Regions from separate parts of the Nocardiopsis sp. CA-288880 genome, predicted to be linked through region 1. Evidence: predicted binding sites of a transcription regulator. Region 1 holds the regulator's gene; each other region holds the start of a gene.
The links. Region 1 encodes LexA, which represses DNA repair genes until DNA is damaged. Its sites were predicted from a motif close to TCGAACANNTGTTCGA; they were not measured.
Positions count from the first base shown of each region.

Region 2: a site for LexA is predicted at 3,053-3,068, ahead of uvrA (excinuclease ABC subunit UvrA). Genes of this name have one in related genera too.
Region 3: a site for LexA is predicted at 1,379-1,394, ahead of recA (recombinase RecA). Genes of this name have one in related genera too.

Region 1 is NZ_CP192105.1:1,616,676-1,622,347, reverse strand. It holds gene ACQPYD_RS07125 (vitamin B12-dependent ribonucleotide reductase) at 1-2,522, opposite strand, end outside; gene nrdR (transcriptional regulator NrdR) at 2,677-3,177, opposite strand; gene lexA (transcriptional repressor LexA) at 3,884-4,603, shown strand; gene ACQPYD_RS07110 (alpha/beta hydrolase family protein) at 4,825-5,672, shown strand, end outside.
Region 2 is NZ_CP192105.1:2,029,735-2,035,406, reverse strand. It holds gene uvrA (excinuclease ABC subunit UvrA) at 1-2,789, opposite strand, end outside; gene ACQPYD_RS08900 (TerC family protein) at 3,123-4,142, opposite strand; gene ACQPYD_RS08895 (glycosyltransferase family 4 protein) at 4,513-5,595, opposite strand; gene murJ (murein biosynthesis integral membrane protein MurJ) at 5,592-5,672, opposite strand, start outside.
Region 3 is NZ_CP192105.1:5,848,239-5,853,910, forward strand. It holds gene recX (recombination regulator RecX) at 1-143, opposite strand, end outside; gene recA (recombinase RecA) at 136-1,266, opposite strand; gene ACQPYD_RS25315 (DUF3046 domain-containing protein) at 1,451-1,645, opposite strand; gene ACQPYD_RS25320 (DEAD/DEAH box helicase) at 1,724-5,672, shown strand, end outside.

The sequences.
Region 1 (5,672 bases):
GCGCGCTCCTCGTAGGGCAGGTGGTCCAGGGCCAGGCGGCGGAAGATGTAGTCCACCACCGACTGGGCCATGCGGATGTCCGGGTCGTCGGTCATGCCCGCCGGGTCGAACCGCATGTTGGTGAACTTGTCCACGTAGGTCTCCAGCGGCACCCCGTACTGGAGGGCGATGGAGATCGCGATGGAGAACGCGTCCATGACCCCGGCCAGGGTCGAACCCTGCTTGCCGAGCTTCATGAACACCTCGCCCAGGCCGTCGTCCGGGTAGGAGCCCGCCGTGATGTACCCCTCGGCGCCGCCGACGGAGAACGAGGTGGTCTCGCTCGGACGCTTCTTGGGCAGGCGGCGGCGGACCGGGCGGGCCACCTCGACGGTCCGCACCTCGGGCTCCGCCTCCTCCTTCTCCTCCGACGCGCCCGTCGACAGCGGCTGGCCGACCTTGCAGTTGTCGCGGTAGACGGCGAGCGCCTTCAGGCCCAGCTTCCAGCCCTGGAAGTAGATGTGCTCGAAGTCCTCGACCGTGGCGTCCTCCGGCACGTTCACCGTCTTGGAGATCGCGCCGGACAGGAACGGCTGCACGGCGGCCATCATCCGCACGTGGCCCATGGGCTTGATGTAGCGGCGGCCCATCGCGCAGTCGAACACCTCGTAGTGCTCGGGGCGCAGGGAGGGGGCGTCCACGACGTGGCCGTTGCCGGCGACGTACTCGACGATCGCCTCGGCCTGCTCGTCCTGGTAGCCCAGGTTCGCGAGCGCGCGCGGGATGGCCTGGTTGACGATCTGCATCGAACCGCCGCCGACCAGCTTCTTGAACTTGACCAGCGAGAAGTCGGGCTCGATGCCGGTGGTGTCGCAGTCCATCATGAAGCCGATGGTGCCGGTGGGCGCGAGCAGGCTCGCCTGGGCGTTGCGCCAGCCGTTGCGCTCCCCGACCCTGAGGCACTCGGCCCACTCGCGGGTGGCCGCGGCGTGGACGGGCTCCTCCAGGGAGGTCACCGTGCGCAGGTCGTCGTTGGCGGCGGCGTGCTTGCGCATGACGCGCTTGTGGGCCTGCTCGTTGCGCTTGTAGCCGTCGTAGGGGCCGACCACCCCGGCCAGCTCCGCGCTGCGGCGGTAGGCGGTGCCGGTCATCAGCGAGGTGACGGCGGCGGCGACGGCGCGGCCGCCGTCGGAGTCGTAGGCGTGGCCGGTGGCCATGAGGAGGGCGCCCAGGTTGGCGTAGCCGATGCCGAGCTGGCGGTAGGAGCGGGTCGTCTCACCGATCTTCTCGGTCGGGAAGTCGGCGAAGGTGATGGAGATGTCCATCGCCGTGATGACCAGCTCGGTGAGCCTGGTGAAGCCCTCGACGTCGAAGGTGTCGTCCTCGCGCAGGAACTTCAGCAGGTTGATCGAGGCCAGGTTGCAGGACGAGTCGTCCAGGGACAGGTACTCGCTGCACGGGTTGCTGGCGCTGATCCGCCCGGTCTCGGGGTTGGTGTGCCAGTCCTGGATGGTGCCGTCGTACTGGATGCCGGGGTCGGCGCACTCCCAGGCGGCCCTGGCCATCCGGGTGAAGAGGTCCTTGGCGTCCACGGTGGCGACGACCTCGCCGGTGGTGCGGGAGGTGAGGCCGAACTCCGACCCGGTGTCGACGGCGCGCATGAACGCGTCGGAGACGCGGACGGAGTTGTTGGCGTTCTGGTACTGGACGCTGAACATGTCGGCGCCGCCCAGGTCCACGTCGAAGCCGGCGTCGCGCAGGGCGCGGATCTTGTGCTCCTCGCGGGCCTTGGTCTCGACGAACTCCTCGATGTCGGGGTGGTCGACGTCCAGGACGACCATCTTGGCGGCCCGGCGGGTGGCTCCGCCGGACTTGATGGTCCCGGCCGAGGCGTCGGCCCCGCGCATGAAGGACACGGGTCCGGAGGCCGTGCCGCCCGAGGACAGCAGCTCCTTGCTGGAGCGGATGCGGGAGAGGTTCACACCCGCGCCGGACCCGCCCTTGAAGATGATCCCCTCTTCCTTGTACCAGTCGAGGATCGACTCCATGGTGTCGTCGACGGAGAGGATGAAGCACGCGCTGACCTGCTGCGCCGAGGCCGTCCCGACGTTGAACCACACCGGCGAGTTGAAGCTGAACAGCTGGTTGGCGAGGGCGTGCTTGAGCTCGTGGTCGAAGATCTCCGCGTCCTCGTCGCCGGCGAAGTAGCCGTTCTCGACGCCGGTCGCGGTGTAGACGCCGACGACGCGGTCGATGAGCTGCTTGAGGCTCCACTCGCGCTCGGGGGTGCCGACGGCTCCGCGGAAGTACTTGCTCGCCACGATCTGGGTGGCGTTCATGGACCAGGAGGCGGGGAACTCCACGCCGCGCTGCTCGAAGTTGACCGTGCCGTCACGCCAGTTGGTCATGACGACGTCGCGGCGCTCCCACTCCAGGGAGTCGTACGGGTGCGTCCCGGGGGTCGTGAAGATTCGCTTGATCTTCAGGCCCTTGCGGCTCCCCTTGCCCTTGCGTCCCGTCGAACCGCTGGCGGTTTCCGTCATCGTGGATTCTCCCCCTACCTCGTGGGCACGGCCTGCCCAACCGTGCACGGCGTCCTTGGAATACGGGACGGCCGGTCACGGGAGGACGTGTCCCGCGGTGTCCGGCCAGCCCCTGCGGCGCCCCGCCCGCGGCCCTCTCCCGGCCGCGGGGGCGCTACCCGCTGGTGGTGCTGCTCTCGGGGAGGGGGCCGGCCGCGCCGTCGCCGTCCTCCCGGTCCTGCCTCAGGCTGGCGATCTCGGCCTCGAAGTCGGCGAGGCTCTCGAAACCGCGGTAGACGCTGGCGAAGTGCAGGTAGGCCACCTCGTCCAGGTCACGCATCGGGCCGAGGATGGCCAGGCCGATCTCGTGGGCCGGCACCTCGGCGACGCCGCGTCCGCGGATCTCCTCCTCGACCTGCTGGCCGAGCTTGGCGAGCGCGTCCTCGGAGACGGGGCGGCCCTGGCAGGCCCGGCGCACACCGGCGATGATCTTGGTACGGCTGAAGGGCTCGGTGACCCCGGAGCGCTTGGCGACCATCAGCAGGACGGTCTCCTGCGTGGTGAACCTGCGCTCGCACACCGGGCAGGACCGGCGGCGCCTGATGGCCGCGCCGTCGTCGGTGGACCTGCTGTCGATCACCCTGGTGTCCGGATGGCGGCAGAACGGACAGTGCATCCTGGTTCACCTGCTTCCCTCACCGAATCGACACCCTGTATCTCTACTAAACCACAACTCCTGGGCAATCCATCCCTCGAGAGCACCAGATGTTGTGGTCGAACTTAGGCGCAGCGAGGGGTGGCCCGCAACTCCGCGGCCCGCGTGTCCCGCACGCGGGCACGCGACGCGGCCAAGTGGCACAGCGGCGACCCGGTCGGCCCGCGTGCCCGCGCGCGGGCACGCGACGGGACCCGCGGCGGACGGAGGGGACGGCATGGGGACGCCGGGCCGCCCCGGGGGCGCCCGGCTCCGTCGACAAGAATAGCGGCGGAGGCCCCCGGCGCCCGCTGCGACCGGCGGCCCGCCGCGCCCGGAAGCACGTCCCACGAGGGAGTTCCGGCGTCACCCCCGGGATCCGGGAGACCAGTCCCACATCCCCCGGAACCGCCCTCGGGGAGACGTGTTCGCGCATTCCGGGGACAACACCACGTGAACACGTGTACACACGTCGGTAGAGGCCGGAAATTGACCGCGAAAACACGCGGGACAATGGCCCGAACCATCGAACGCTTGTTTGATATCACCGTGCGCAACGTCTAATGTTGACTGTGATTTCACGCTGGTTTCGCCATCACGCGGACCCCAGGTCGGCGCGGTTGCGGACCGGTGGTGGCCAGTCACGCAATCAGGCCCTGACCGAACCGAATGCCGAGGAGGCCCGGCCGTGCCGGAGGAGAATCCCGGAACCGCAGATTCCACCGCCGTTCTCACCGCAGTGGGGAACACGGAGGGATCCACGCCCGAAGCCCCCAAACTCACCGCCCGACAGCAGAGCGTCCTGAACTGCATCCAGCGGTATGTGCGCGAGCGGGGCTTCCCCCCGTCCATAAGGGAAATCGGGGAAGCGGTCGGCCTCTCCAGCCCTTCCAGCGTGGCGCACCAGCTCAAGGTCCTCCAGCGCAAGGGCTACCTGCACCGGGACCAGAACAGGCCCCGGGCGGTGGAGCTGCGCTCGCCCGGCCGCTCCTCCGGCCAGACCGTGACCCCCGAGGACATCGACCCCTCGCGCGCCGCGGCCGTGCCCCTGGTCGGCCGCATCGCCGCCGGCGGGCCCATCCTGGCCGAGGAGTCGGTGGAGGACGTGCTCGCGCTGCCCCGCCAGCTGGTCGGGGAGGGACGCCTGTTCATGCTCACCGTGGTCGGCGACTCGATGATCGACGCCGCCATCACCGACGGCGACCTGGTCGTGGTCCGCCAGCAGCAGGACGCCAACAACGGTGACATCGTGGCGGCCCTGCTGGACGACGAGGCGACCGTCAAGGTCCTGCGCCGCGAGGAGGACGGCCACGTCTGGCTGATGCCGCGCAACGATGCCTACGAGCCGATCAACGGGGACGCCGCCACCGTCCTGGGCAAGGTCGTCGCGGTCATGCGACGCGTCTGACCCCGGCCCCACCGCCCCGCGCCTCCGGCGCCGTCCCGCGACGGCCCGGGGGCGCCGTGCCGTGCGCGGGCGGCCGGACCGGCCGGGGCCGCCCGGCCCGCGCACGGTCGCGGGATCCTCGGCACGTTCCCGGACCCCCGGGCACAGGCCGGCCCGCGCACGGTCGCGGGCCGGCCTGTGGACGACGGGGGCCCGCAGGGCGGGGCCGCTAGGCTGGAACCGTGTCCACACCACTCTCCTCCCCCTCCGCCCGGCCGCGCGCCGCACTGGTCGGCGGTGCCCTCGCAGTCCTGCTGTCCGCCGCCGCCTGCTCCCCGGCCGACACCGGCGGCGCCGAGCCCCCCGGTGCCGGCGGGGTCGAGCGCGAACTCGCCTTCGAGGGCGGCGGGCACGAGGTGTCCGCGAGCTTCCGCACACCGCACGACGCGTCCGGGAGGGTCCCCGGCGCACTCATCATCTCCGGCAGCGGTCCCACCGACCGCGACGGCAACGCGCCCGCGCGGCCCGACGCCGACACCAACCGCAACCTCTCCCGCGTACTCGCCGAAGCCGGTGTGGCCTCGCTGCGCTACGACAAGTTCGGCAGCGGCCCGGATCCGCAGACCGGGGAGGAGACCGGCCCCGGGGGCGTCCGGACGATCGCCCCGGTGGACCCCGAGGTCTTCGACCGGCAGGTCGTGGCGGCGTACGAGGAGCTCGTCGCGCAGCCCGAGGTGGACCCGGGGCGCGTGGTCGTCGTCGGCCACAGCGAGGGCGCCCTCTACGCCCTGCGCGCCCACGAGCTCATCGGCTCCGGGCGCCCCTCGCCCGCGCTGGTGCTGGCCGCCCCTCCGGGCACGCGCTACCTGGACCTCGTCGACCGCCAGGTCACCGAGCAGGTCCGCCTGGCGGAGGGGGCGGGCCAGATCGAGGAGGCGGAGGCCGTGCAGCTCCTCTCCGACATGCGCGCCGGGCGGGCCGCGGTCAGGGGAGGACGCGACCTCACGTCGCGGGAGAGCGACCAGCTCGGCGTCTACACGCCGTGGAACGCCGACTTCCTCTCGTTCATGGACGGCCTCGACCCCGTCGA
Region 2 (5,672 bases), 410 kb from region 1:
GCCGCGACCTCCTCCGGGGTGCCCTCAGCGATCACCGTGCCGCCGCCCGAACCGCCCTCGGGTCCCATGTCGATGACGTGGTCCGCGGTCTTGATGACGTCGAGGTTGTGCTCGATGACGATCACCGTGTTGCCGGTGTCCGCCAGCCGGTTGAGCACGCCCAGCAGCTTGCGGATGTCCTCGAAGTGCAGGCCCGTGGTCGGCTCGTCCAGCACGTACACCGTCCGGCCGGTGGAACGCCGCTGGAGCTCCGCCGCGAGCTTGACGCGCTGGGCCTCACCGCCCGAGAGGGTGGTGGCGGGCTGCCCGAGCCGGACGTACCCCAGGCCGACGTCGTCCAGGGTCTGGAGGTGGCGGCGGATGGCGTTGATCGGCTCGAAGAACTCCAGCGCCTCGGAGATGGGCATCTCGAGCACCTCGGAGATGCTCTTGCCCTTGTAGTGGACCTGGAGGGTCTCCCGGTTGTACCGGGCGCCGTGGCAGATCTCGCAGGGCACGTAGACGTCGGGCAGGAACTGCATCTCGATCTTGAGCGTGCCGTCGCCGGCGCAGGCCTCGCAGCGGCCGCCCTTGACGTTGAAGGAGAACCGGCCGGGCTGGTAGCCGCGCGTCTTGGCGTCGGTGGTCTGCGCGAACAGCTTGCGGATGTGGTCGAAGACCCCGGAGTAGGTGGCCGGGTTGGAGCGCGGGGTGCGCCCGATCGGGCTCTGGTCGACGTGCACGACCTTGTCGACCTTGTTCATGCCGTTGACCCGCACGTGCCGGCCGGGCACGTCGCGCGCGCCGTTGAGCTCCTTGGCCAGCGCCTTGTACAGGATCTCGTTGACCAGGGTGGACTTGCCCGAACCGGACACGCCCGTGACGGCCGTGAACACGCCCAGCGGGAACGCGACGTCGATCCCGTGGAGGTTGTTCTCCCGGGCGCCCTTCACCACCAGCTCGTGCCCCTTCGTGAGGGGGCGCCGCCCCTCGGGGAGCGCGATGACGCGCCGGCCGGACAGGTACTCGCCGGTCAGCGACGTCTCGGAGGTGAGGAGTTCGTCCACGATGCCGGACACCACGACGTGCCCGCCGTGCTCGCCCGCGCCGGGGCCGATGTCCACCACCCAGTCGGCGGCGCGGATGGTGTCCTCGTCGTGCTCGACCACGATCAGCGTGTTGCCGATGTCGCGCAGCCGCTGGAGGGTCTCCAGGAGGCGGGCGTTGTCGCGCTGGTGCAGGCCGATGGACGGCTCGTCGAGCACGTACAGCACTCCCACCAGACCGGAGCCGATCTGCGTGGCGAGCCTGATCCGCTGGGCCTCGCCACCGGAGAGCGACCCGGAGGAGCGGGCCAGGCTCAGGTAGTCGAGGCCGACGTCGAGCAGGAAGCCGAGACGGGCGTTGATCTCCTTGAGGACCTGGGCCGCGATGACCGCGTCGCGGTCGGAGAGCGTGAGTCCGGCGAGGAAGGCGGCGCTGTCGGTGAGCGACATCTGCGCGACGTCGGCGATGGACCGGCCGCCCACCGTCACGGCCAGCACGACCGGCTTGAGGCGGGTCCCCTCGCAGGTGGGGCAGGGCACGGTGCGCATGTACCCCTCCAGCCGCTCGCGACCGTAGTCGCTCTCGGTCTCGGAGTGGCGGCGCTTCACCCAGGGGATGACGCCCTCGAACTCGGTGTAGTAGGAGCGGTTGCGCCCGTACCTGTTGCGGTAGGTGACGTGGACCTGGGTGTCGTGCCCCTCCATGAGCGCCTTGCGCGCGCGGCGCGGCAGCCGCTCCCAGGGGGTGTCCAGGTCGAACCCGACGGCCTCGCCGACCGCGGTCAGGATGCGCTCCCAGTAGCCGCTGTTGGGCCCGCCCGACCAGGGGCCGATGGCGCCCTCGGCCAGCGTCTTCTCCGGGTCCGGGACCAGCAGCTCGGCGTCGACCTCCATGCGGGTGCCCAGGCCCGAGCAGTCGGGGCAGGCGCCGTAGGGGGCGTTGAAGGAGAAGGAGCGGGGTTCGAGCTGCTCGAAGGAGAGGTCGTCGTAGGGGCAGTAGAGGTGCTCGGAGAACACCTTCTCCCGCTCGGCGTCGTCGGCGTCCAGGTCCACGAAGTCCAGGACGATGGTGCCGCCGGCGAGCTTGAGCGCGGTCTCGACGGAATCGTTGAGCCGGCCTCGGGCGCTCTCCTTGACGGAGAGCCGGTCCACGACCACGGCGATGTCGTGCTTGTCGTAGCGGCCCAGCTTGGGCGCCTCGTCCAGGCGCACCGCCTCGCCGTCCACGATCGCCCGGGTGTAGCCCTTGGACTGCAGGTCCTTGAAGAGCTCGGTGTACTCGCCCTTGCGTCCGCGCACGACCGGGGCCAGCACCTGGAAGCGGGTGCCCTCGGTCATCTCCAGGACACGGTCCACGATCTGCTGCGGCGTCTGCCGCGCGATCTCCCGGCGGCACTCCGGACAGTGCGGCACGCCGATGCGGGCCCACAGCAGGCGCAGGTAGTCGTACACCTCGGTGATGGTGCCGACGGTGGAGCGCGGGTTGCGGCTGGTGGACTTCTGGTCGATGGACACCGCCGGGGACAGGCCCTCGATGAAGTCCACGTCCGGCTTGTCCATCTGGCCGAGGAACTGGCGCGCGTAGGCCGAGAGGGACTCGACGTAGCGGCGCTGCCCCTCGGCGAAGATCGTGTCGAAGGCCAGCGACGACTTCCCCGACCCCGACAGGCCGGTGAACACGATCATGGAGTCACGCGGCAGGTCCAGCGAGACGTCCTTGAGGTTGTGCTCTCGGGCTCCCCGGACTACCAGTTGTTCGACCATCGAGTGAGACATCCTTCGGCATAGGCGCACCGGGTCGCGGACCGCGTCCGATGACGGCGGGCGACCCGTGTGTGGCTTCGCGGCGTGGCGGGCGAACGGCCTCGGGCGACCGCCTCGGCCTCGGAATCGGGCCGGTGAGGGGATGCGGGGAGGCCTCCGGCCTTCCCCGTCCGTCAAGACTAACGATCGCCGACGTCGGTTTCTTCCACTACGGAGAAGTGGTGGCGCCCCGGCGCTCACGCGCCAGGACACCACCACTATAGACGAACAGCTGTTCGAAAAAGGCCGTTCCGCAGGATGTCCGCGGGCCGCCCGGAGGCCGCCCGCCCGAGATCAGGACCTGTCGGCCGGAACGTCCTTCTCCTCCTCGACGGCGGGCTTGGCGCGCTCGTCGATCCTGGACTTGACGAGGCTTCCGACGATGGTGATCGTCATGATGCCGAGAATCACGGTCAGCGAGGTGCCGATGCCGATGTCGACGATGTGGATGCCGTTCTCGTGCAGCGCGTGGAAGATCATCTTCACGCCGATGAACAGCATGATCGCCGACAGGCCCCAGCTGATGTAGGCCAGGCGGTCCATCAGGCCGGCCAGCAGGAAGTACAGCTGGCGCAGGCCCAGCAGGGCGAAGGCGTTGGCGGTGAAGACGATGTAGGCGTCCTGGGTCAGGCCGAAGATCGCCGGGATGGAGTCGACCGCGAAGACCAGGTCGATGACGCCGATCGCGAGGATGACCAGGAGCATCGGGGTGACGTGGCGCTTGCCGTCGAGCTTCACGGTCAGCTTGGCGCCGTGGTACTCGCTGCTGACCGGCCAGAAGCGCTTGACCAGTCGGACCACGGGGGTCTGCGTGAAGTCCTTCTCCTCCTCGTCGCCCTTGATGTGGTCACGGAGGATCTTGTAACCGGTGTAGATCAGGAAGGCGCCGAAGAGGTAGAAGACCTCGCTCCAGGCGTTGATCACCTGGGCGCCGAGGACGATGAAGATGCCGCGCATGATGAGCGCGATCACGATGCCGACGAGCAGGACCTCGTGCTGGTACTTCCTGGGCACCGCGAAGGAGCCCATGAGGAGGTAGAACACGAAGAGGTTGTCGATGCTCAGGCTCTTCTCGGTGACGAAGCCCGCGAAGTACTCCGCGCCGGCCGCGCCGCCGCCGAAGTACCAGACCCCGAAACCGAAGAGGATGGCGATGCCGATGTAGAAGGCCGCCCACCAGGCAGCCTGCTTGATCCCGAACTCCTGGGGACCCTTTTTCTTGCTCCAGGGGTGGTCGACGATGGCCAGGTCGATCACCAGGACGGCGATCATGCCACCGATCGTCGCAGCCCACACCCACATGGGAACGTCCACAGACGGATTCTCCTCCGGTTGGTGCGCGCGAGCAGTGTGCACGCACGTCGAACTACCGGAGGTCTCTCCCGCTCACGTCCGGAGGACGGGAACCGACGGCACCGGGAGAACGACTCTGTACTCCGTGATGACGACACCGCCGCGACAGGGATACTCCCCTCACGTGAAAACAAGGGTACCGGTCGTGCGCACTCCGTGACACACCTTCGGACCCACTGATCAGGATGGCATCTCCGGCCTCTCCCGGGAAGACGCGGCGGCGGTGGTATTCATCGCTCCCCCGGGACACATGGGTCAGACCCCCGGGTAGGGGTCCCCGTCCCCCGGTCCGGGGGATCCCGCCGCGCCCCGCCTCCCGGCGCCCCGCGGCTCAGCGGCGGAGCACCGACTTGTAGACGGCGGCGGCGGCCTCCACCGCGTCCTCCTCGCTCGGCAGCGTCCGCGCGGTCTCCCGTGCACGGGTCCGCAGGTCCGCGGCCAGCACGGGGTCGTCCAGGACCCGCCCCACCGCGGCCGCGAACGCCTCCGTGTCCCCCGGCGGCACCATCAGCACCGTCCCCGCGTACAGGTCGGGGATCCCCCCGACCCGGGTGGAGACCACGGGCAGCCCCGCCCGCAGCGCCTCCATGATCACCAGCGACGGCCCCTCCCACTGGCTGGTGAGGCAGAACACGTCCGCGGCGGCGAGGAGGTCGGCCACGTCCGAGCGGTGGCCGAGCATGCGCACGTCGGCGTCCATCTCGGCCGCCGTGTCGTGCAGCCGGCCCCAGAGGGGGCCGTCCCCTGCGATCGCGATCACCGGCTCCGGGCTGCGGGCGGCGATGGAGGGCGCCGCGTCCAGGAGCATGTGCAGCCCCTTCTGCTCCGCGAGCCGGCCGATGGTCAGCAGCAGGGGGCGGTCGGGAAGGACGGCCAGGTCGGCGCGCGTGGCCTCGCGCCCGTTCAGCGGCGTCCCCGTCTCCGGCGCGGCCACCACCGCGAGGCGGGCCTCCCGCGCCCCGAGGGCGCGCATCCGCCGCACCAGGTCGCCGGACACTCCCAGCACCGCGTCCGCGCGGTGGGCCACGATCCGCTCCAGGAGGGGGTAGGCCAGGGCCAGGAGGCCCCCGACCGGCGGCGGCGCGTTGTGCGCCGTCACCACCAGCGGCCGGGCGCCCGCCAGCGCGCAGAGGGCCCCGGCGCGCATCCCGTGCGCGTGAACCACGTCCGCGCCGCGCGTCAGCGAGCGCAGGAGCAGCACCGCGCCGGGGTCCCCCGCCGAGGGCGCGGGACCGATGGGCACCGGGGAGAAGCGCAGGCCCTCCGAGGTGAACCCGAACTCCTGCTCGGCCTCGGCCGGGCCGAGCACCGCCACCCGGTACCCGCGGGCGCGCAGCCCCGCGCCCAGTGAGCGGACGTGGCGGCCGACGCCTCCTGTGCTGGTACCGACGACCAGCGCGATCCTGCCGTTCACCGCTTCCCCCTCCTGCGTTCGAGTACGGTCCTGGCCCGGTCGGCGACGGCCCGCACGGCGGCGCGGTCCGCCAGGGC
Region 3 (5,672 bases), 3.4 Mb from region 1:
ATCCGCAGGCACAGGGCGCGAGCCTGCGCCTCGGGATCGTCCCCGGGCGGTTCGGCCCCGCCCGGGGAGGTGTGCTCGGAGGTGTCCTCGAGGCGTGCGCCGCCGGAGGGGCGGCGCCCCCCGGGCCGGCCCCGGTCACGCATCCGGCGCGGGCGCCTTGGCGGTCTTGGCCGGGGCGCGCTTGGCGGACGCCTTGGCCGCGGTGTCCGCCGCGTCCTTCGCGGGCTCCTTGCCGCTCTCGGCCGCGGAGCCGGAGGCGCTGTCGTCGCCCTTGACGGGCACGCCCAGCTTCTCCTTGATCTTCTTCTCGATCTCGTTGGCCAGGTCGACGTTCTCGCGCATGAACGTGCGCGCGTTCTCCTTGCCCTGGCCCAGCTGGGTGCCCTCGTACGTGTACCAGGCGCCGGACTTGCGCACGATGCCGTGCTCCACGCCCAGGTCGATGAGGCTGCCCTCGCGGGAGACGCCGACGCCGTAGATGATGTCGAACTCCGCCTGCTTGAACGGCGGCGCGATCTTGTTCTTGACCACCTTGACCCGGGTGCGGTTGCCGACCGCGTCCGTGCCGTCCTTGAGGGTCTCGATACGGCGGACGTCCAGGCGGACCGACGCGTAGAACTTGAGCGCCTTGCCGCCGGTGGTCGTCTCCGGGGAGCCGAACATGACGCCGATCTTCTCGCGCAGCTGGTTGATGAAGATCGCGGTGGTGCCCGTCTGGTGCAGCACACCGGCCATCTTGCGCAGCGCCTGCGACATCAGGCGGGCCTGCAGGCCGACGTGGCTGTCGCCCATCTCGCCCTCGATCTCGGCCCGGGGGACCAGTGCGGCCACCGAGTCGATCACGACGATGGAGACCGCGCCGGAGCGCACCAGCATGTCGACGATCTCCAGGGCCTGCTCACCGGTGTCCGGCTGGGAGAGCAGGAGGTTGTCGGTGTCGACGCCGATCTTCTTGGCGTACTCGGGGTCGAGCGCGTGCTCGGCGTCGACGAAGGCGGCGATGCCGCCCAGCTTCTGCGCGCTGGCCACCGCGTGCAGGGCGACGGTGGTCTTGCCGCTCGACTCGGGGCCGTAGATCTCGATGATCCGCCCCCGGGGCAGACCGCCGATGCCGAGCGCCACGTCGAGGGCGATCGCCCCGGTGGGGATCGACTCGATCGGCGGGCGATCATCGTCGCCCAGGCGCATGATGGAGCCCTTGCCGAACTGCCGCTCGATCTGCGCGAGCGCTGTGTCGAGAGCCTTGTCTCGGTCTCCAGATGCCACGGGATACCCCTGTTGTTGGGTGGGTGCCTTCTTCTTCATGATGCCCACGACGCTACGCGGTCGGTACGACAATCGCGACGTCCGACGTTCGCCTGTGGACAACCCACACTATCCGAACCTCTGTTCGATTTCATGGGCGACCCGTGGACGGACCGTCGCCGCGGCGCGTCGGCGGCCCGCCCCGTCACCGCACGGAGAACGGGAGGTCGAACGCGTCACACACCGCCCGCCACACCTCCTTCGGGCTCGCCCCGTCGGCGAGCGCCTGCTGGACCGTCCTGGAGCCGAGACCCTCGATGACGTAGTCCTTGGCCAGGCTCTGCGCGTACGCCTCGCCGAACTGCTGGTGCATGTTGTTCCAGAAAGCAGTGAGTCTCATCGGCCCCAGTATCGGGGATCGGCGCGCCCGCCGCGGCCCTTCCGCCGTTCTGTCCCCCGCGGCGGGCACACTGGCGGGATGAGTCGTGTGTCGCATCCCCTCGAACGCTTCGGACCGGCCACGCGGACCTGGTTCGACCAGGCCTTCCCCGGCGGCCCGACCCCGGTGCAGGCGGGCGCCTGGGAGTCCGTCGCCGGGGGGAGCAACACGCTCGTGGTGGCCCCGACGGGATCGGGCAAGACCCTCTCCGCGTTCCTGTGGTCCCTGGACCGCCTGCTCGCCTCGCCCCCTCCCGAGGACCGCTCCAGGCGGTGCCGCGTGCTCTACGTCTCCCCGCTCAAGGCGCTGGCCGCGGACGTGGAGCGCAACCTGCGCGTCCCCCTCGCGGGGATCGCGGCCGCGGCCGGCGCCGCGGGCCGGGACCTGTCCCCGGTCACCGTGGGCGTGCGCACCGGGGACACCCCCGCCGACGAGCGGCGCAGGCTCGCCACCCGCCCTCCGGACGTCCTCATCACGACGCCCGAGTCGCTGTTCCTCGTGCTCACCTCGCGCGCCCGCGAGGGGCTCTCGGGGGTGGAGACGGTGATCGTGGACGAGGTGCACGCCCTGGCGGGCACCAAGCGCGGGGCCCACCTGGCGCTGAGCCTGGAACGGCTGGAGGCCCTGCTGGAGCGGCCCGCGCAGCGGATCGGCCTGTCGGCGACCGTGCGCCCGCCCGAGCTCGTCGCCGGGTTCCTCGGCGGAGCCGAGATCGTCTCCCCGCCCGACTCCCCCGGCCTGGACCTGCGCGTGGTGGTGCCCGTCCCCGACATGGAGGAGCCCGACGCCCCGGAGGCGGCGGCCCTGCCGCCCGGCGCCCCGGAGGAGACCGGCGCGGAGCTCGCGCCGCTCCCCGGGGACCCGGACGCGGAGGCGCTCGGCGGGGACGCTCCCCCCGGCCGCCCCGGGCCCCTCGTCCCCCGGCCCCACCCCGACGACGCCGGGGAGCTCCCGGAGCCGGACCCGCGCGGCCCCGGAGCCCGTCGGGGAGGGTCCATCTGGCCGCACGTCGAGCGCCGGGTCCTGGACCTCGTCGAGTCCCACCGGTCCACGATCGTCTTCACCAACGGGAGGCGCACGGCCGAGAAGCTGTGCGCCCGCGTCAACGACCTGTACGCGGAGCGGCACGGATCCGGGAGCCCGCCGGAGGGGCCGGCCGCGCAGGTCATGGGCCAGTCCGGCCAGAGCAGGGGCGGGGAGGCGGTGGTGGCGCGCGCCCACCACGGCTCGATGTCCAAGGCCGAGCGGGCGCTGATCGAGGACGACCTCAAGGCGGGGCGCCTGCGCTGCGTGGTGGCCACCTCCAGCCTGGAGCTGGGCGTGGACATGGGCGCGGTCGACCTCGTGGTCCAGGTGGCCTCGCCGCCGTCGGTCGCCAGCGGGCTGCAGAGGGTCGGGCGGGCCGGGCACCGGGTCGGCGAGATCTCACAGGGCGTGTTCCTCCCCCAGTTCCGGGGGGACCTGCTGGCGACGACCGTGGTCGCCGAACGCATGCGCGCGGGCGGCATCGAACGGCTGGAGATGCCGCTCAACCCGCTGGACGTGCTGTCCCAGCACATCGTGGCGATGGTGGCCATGGACGACTGGCCGGTGGCCGGACTGGCCGCCCTGGTGCGGCGGGCGGCCCCGTTCGCCGACCTGGCCGACTCCGTGCTGGAGTCGGTCCTGGACATGCTCTCGGGCCGCTACCCCTCGGACGAGTTCGCCGAGCTGCGCCCGCGCGTCGTGTGGGACCGGGAGGCGGACGTCCTGCGGGCGCGGCCGGGGGCGCAGCGGCTGGCCGTGATCAGCGGCGGCACCATCCCCGACCGCGGCCTGTACGGCGTGCACCTCGCGGGGCAGGACGGGGGCAGGGCGCCCACCAGGGTCGGCGAGCTGGACGAGGAGATGGTCTACGAGTCGCGCGTCGGCGACGTGTTCGTGCTGGGCTCCACGTCGTGGAGGATCGAGGCGATCACCGCCGACCGGGTCCTGGTCTCACCGGCGCCGGGCAGACCGGGCCGGATGCCGTTCTGGAAGGCCGACGCCCAGGGCCGCCCGGTGGAGCTGGGCCGCGCGATCGGCGCCATGACCAGGCAGCTCGCCGACTCCGGCCCCGAGGAGGCGCTGGCCCTGGCCGAGGGCGCCGGGCTGGACCGCTGGGCCGCCCGGAACCTGGTGGCCTACGTCGCCGACCAGCGGTGGGCCACCGGCCAGGTGCCGGACGAGCGGACGGTCGTGGTCGAGCGCTTCCGCGACCAGGTCGGCGACTGGCGCGCGGTGGTCCACTCGCCGCTCGGCGCCCGGGTCCACGCGCCGTGGGCGCTGGCGATCGCGGCCCGGGTGCGGGAGCGGTTCGGGGCGGACGCCCAGGTGGTGCACGGCGACGACGGGATCGTGCTGCGGCTGCCCGACTCCGAGGGGCTCGACCGCGCGGGCGGGCTGGCCGACCTGGTGGCGCTGGACCCCGAGACGGTGGAGGGGGTCGTCACCGACGAGCTGACCGGTTCGGCCCTGTTCGCCTCCCGGTTCCGGGAGTGCGCGGCGCGGGCCCTGCTGCTCCCCCGCCAGCGCCCGGACCGGCGGATGCCGCTGTGGCAGCAGAGGCTGCGGGCCTCGCACCTGCTGTCGGTGGCGGGGCGGTACGGGTCGTTCCCGATCGTGCTGGAGACGGTGCGCGAGTGCCTTCGCGACGTGTTCGACGTGCCCGCGCTGGTGGAGGTGCTCCGCGACCTCCGTGCAAGGCGGACACGGGTGGTGGAGGTGCGCACGGAGCGCGCGTCGCCGTTCGCGCAGTCGCTGCTGATGGAGTACACGGCGGCGTTCCTGTACGAGGGCGACGCCCCGGCCGCCGAGGTGCGCGCGCAGGCGCTCACCCTGGACCCGTCCCTGCTGGCCGACCTCCTGGGCCACGCCGACCTGCGGGACCTGCTCGACCCCGACGTGGTGGAGCACGTCGGCGCCCTGCTCCAGCGGACCGCCGCCCCGGTGCGTGACGCCGAGGGCGCGGCGGACCTGCTGCGCGAGGTGGGGCCGCTGACCACGGAGGAGGCGGCCGGGCGGGGTGTGGAGGAGGCGTGGCTGGAGGGGTTGGCGGCCGGGGGCCGGATCGTGCGGATGCGTTTGCCGGGGGACCGGCCCGGCACGGCCGGGCGCTGGTGCGCGGTGGAGGACGTGGCGCGGCTGCGCGACGCCCTGGGCGCCGAGCCCCCGCCGGGGGTGCCCGCCGCCCTGCTCGAACCGGTGGCGGACGCCCGGCGCGACCTCGTGTCCCGGTACGCCCGCACGCACGGTCCGTTCACCGCCGCCGAGGCCGCGGAGCGGCTCGGCCTGCCCGAGGACGGGGTCCTGGGGGTGCTGCGCGTCCTGGCGCGCGAGGGCAGGGTGTCCCAGGGCGGGTTCCGGCCGGAGGGGACCGCTCCCCCGCCGTCCGCCGGCGGCGGGGCCCCGCGGACGGGAGGGTCCGCCACCGAGTGGTGCGACGCCGACGTGCTCCGGAGGCTGAGGCGCGGTTCGATCGCGCGCCTGCGGCGTGAGGTGGAGCCCGTGGACCCGGCCGTCCTGGCCAGGTTCGCGCCGATGTGGCAGCGTGCGACCCCCTCGGAGCGGTGGCGCGGGCCGGACGCCGTGTTCGAGGCGGTGGAGTCGTTGCGGGGCGCTCCGGTCGCGGCCTCGTCCCTGGAGACGCTGGTGCTGCCCGCCCGGGTCGAGGGGTACGCCCCGAACCGCCTGGACGAGCTGACCCAGGCGGGCGAGGTGGTCTGGGCCGGGGTCGCGACCCTGCCCGGCGAGGACGGGTGGCTGACGCTGGTCCCGGCGGACGAGGCGGCGGTGCTGCTGCCCGACCCCCTGCTCCCCGACGAGGGGACCCTGCCGCACACCGTGCTGGAGGCGCTGAGGGAGGGCGGGGCCCTGTTCTTCCGGGACGTGGCCGACCGGGCCGCCCGCGCCTTGGGCGCCGCGGCGGTCACCGACAGGGACCTGGTGGACGCGCTGTGGGCGCTGGTGT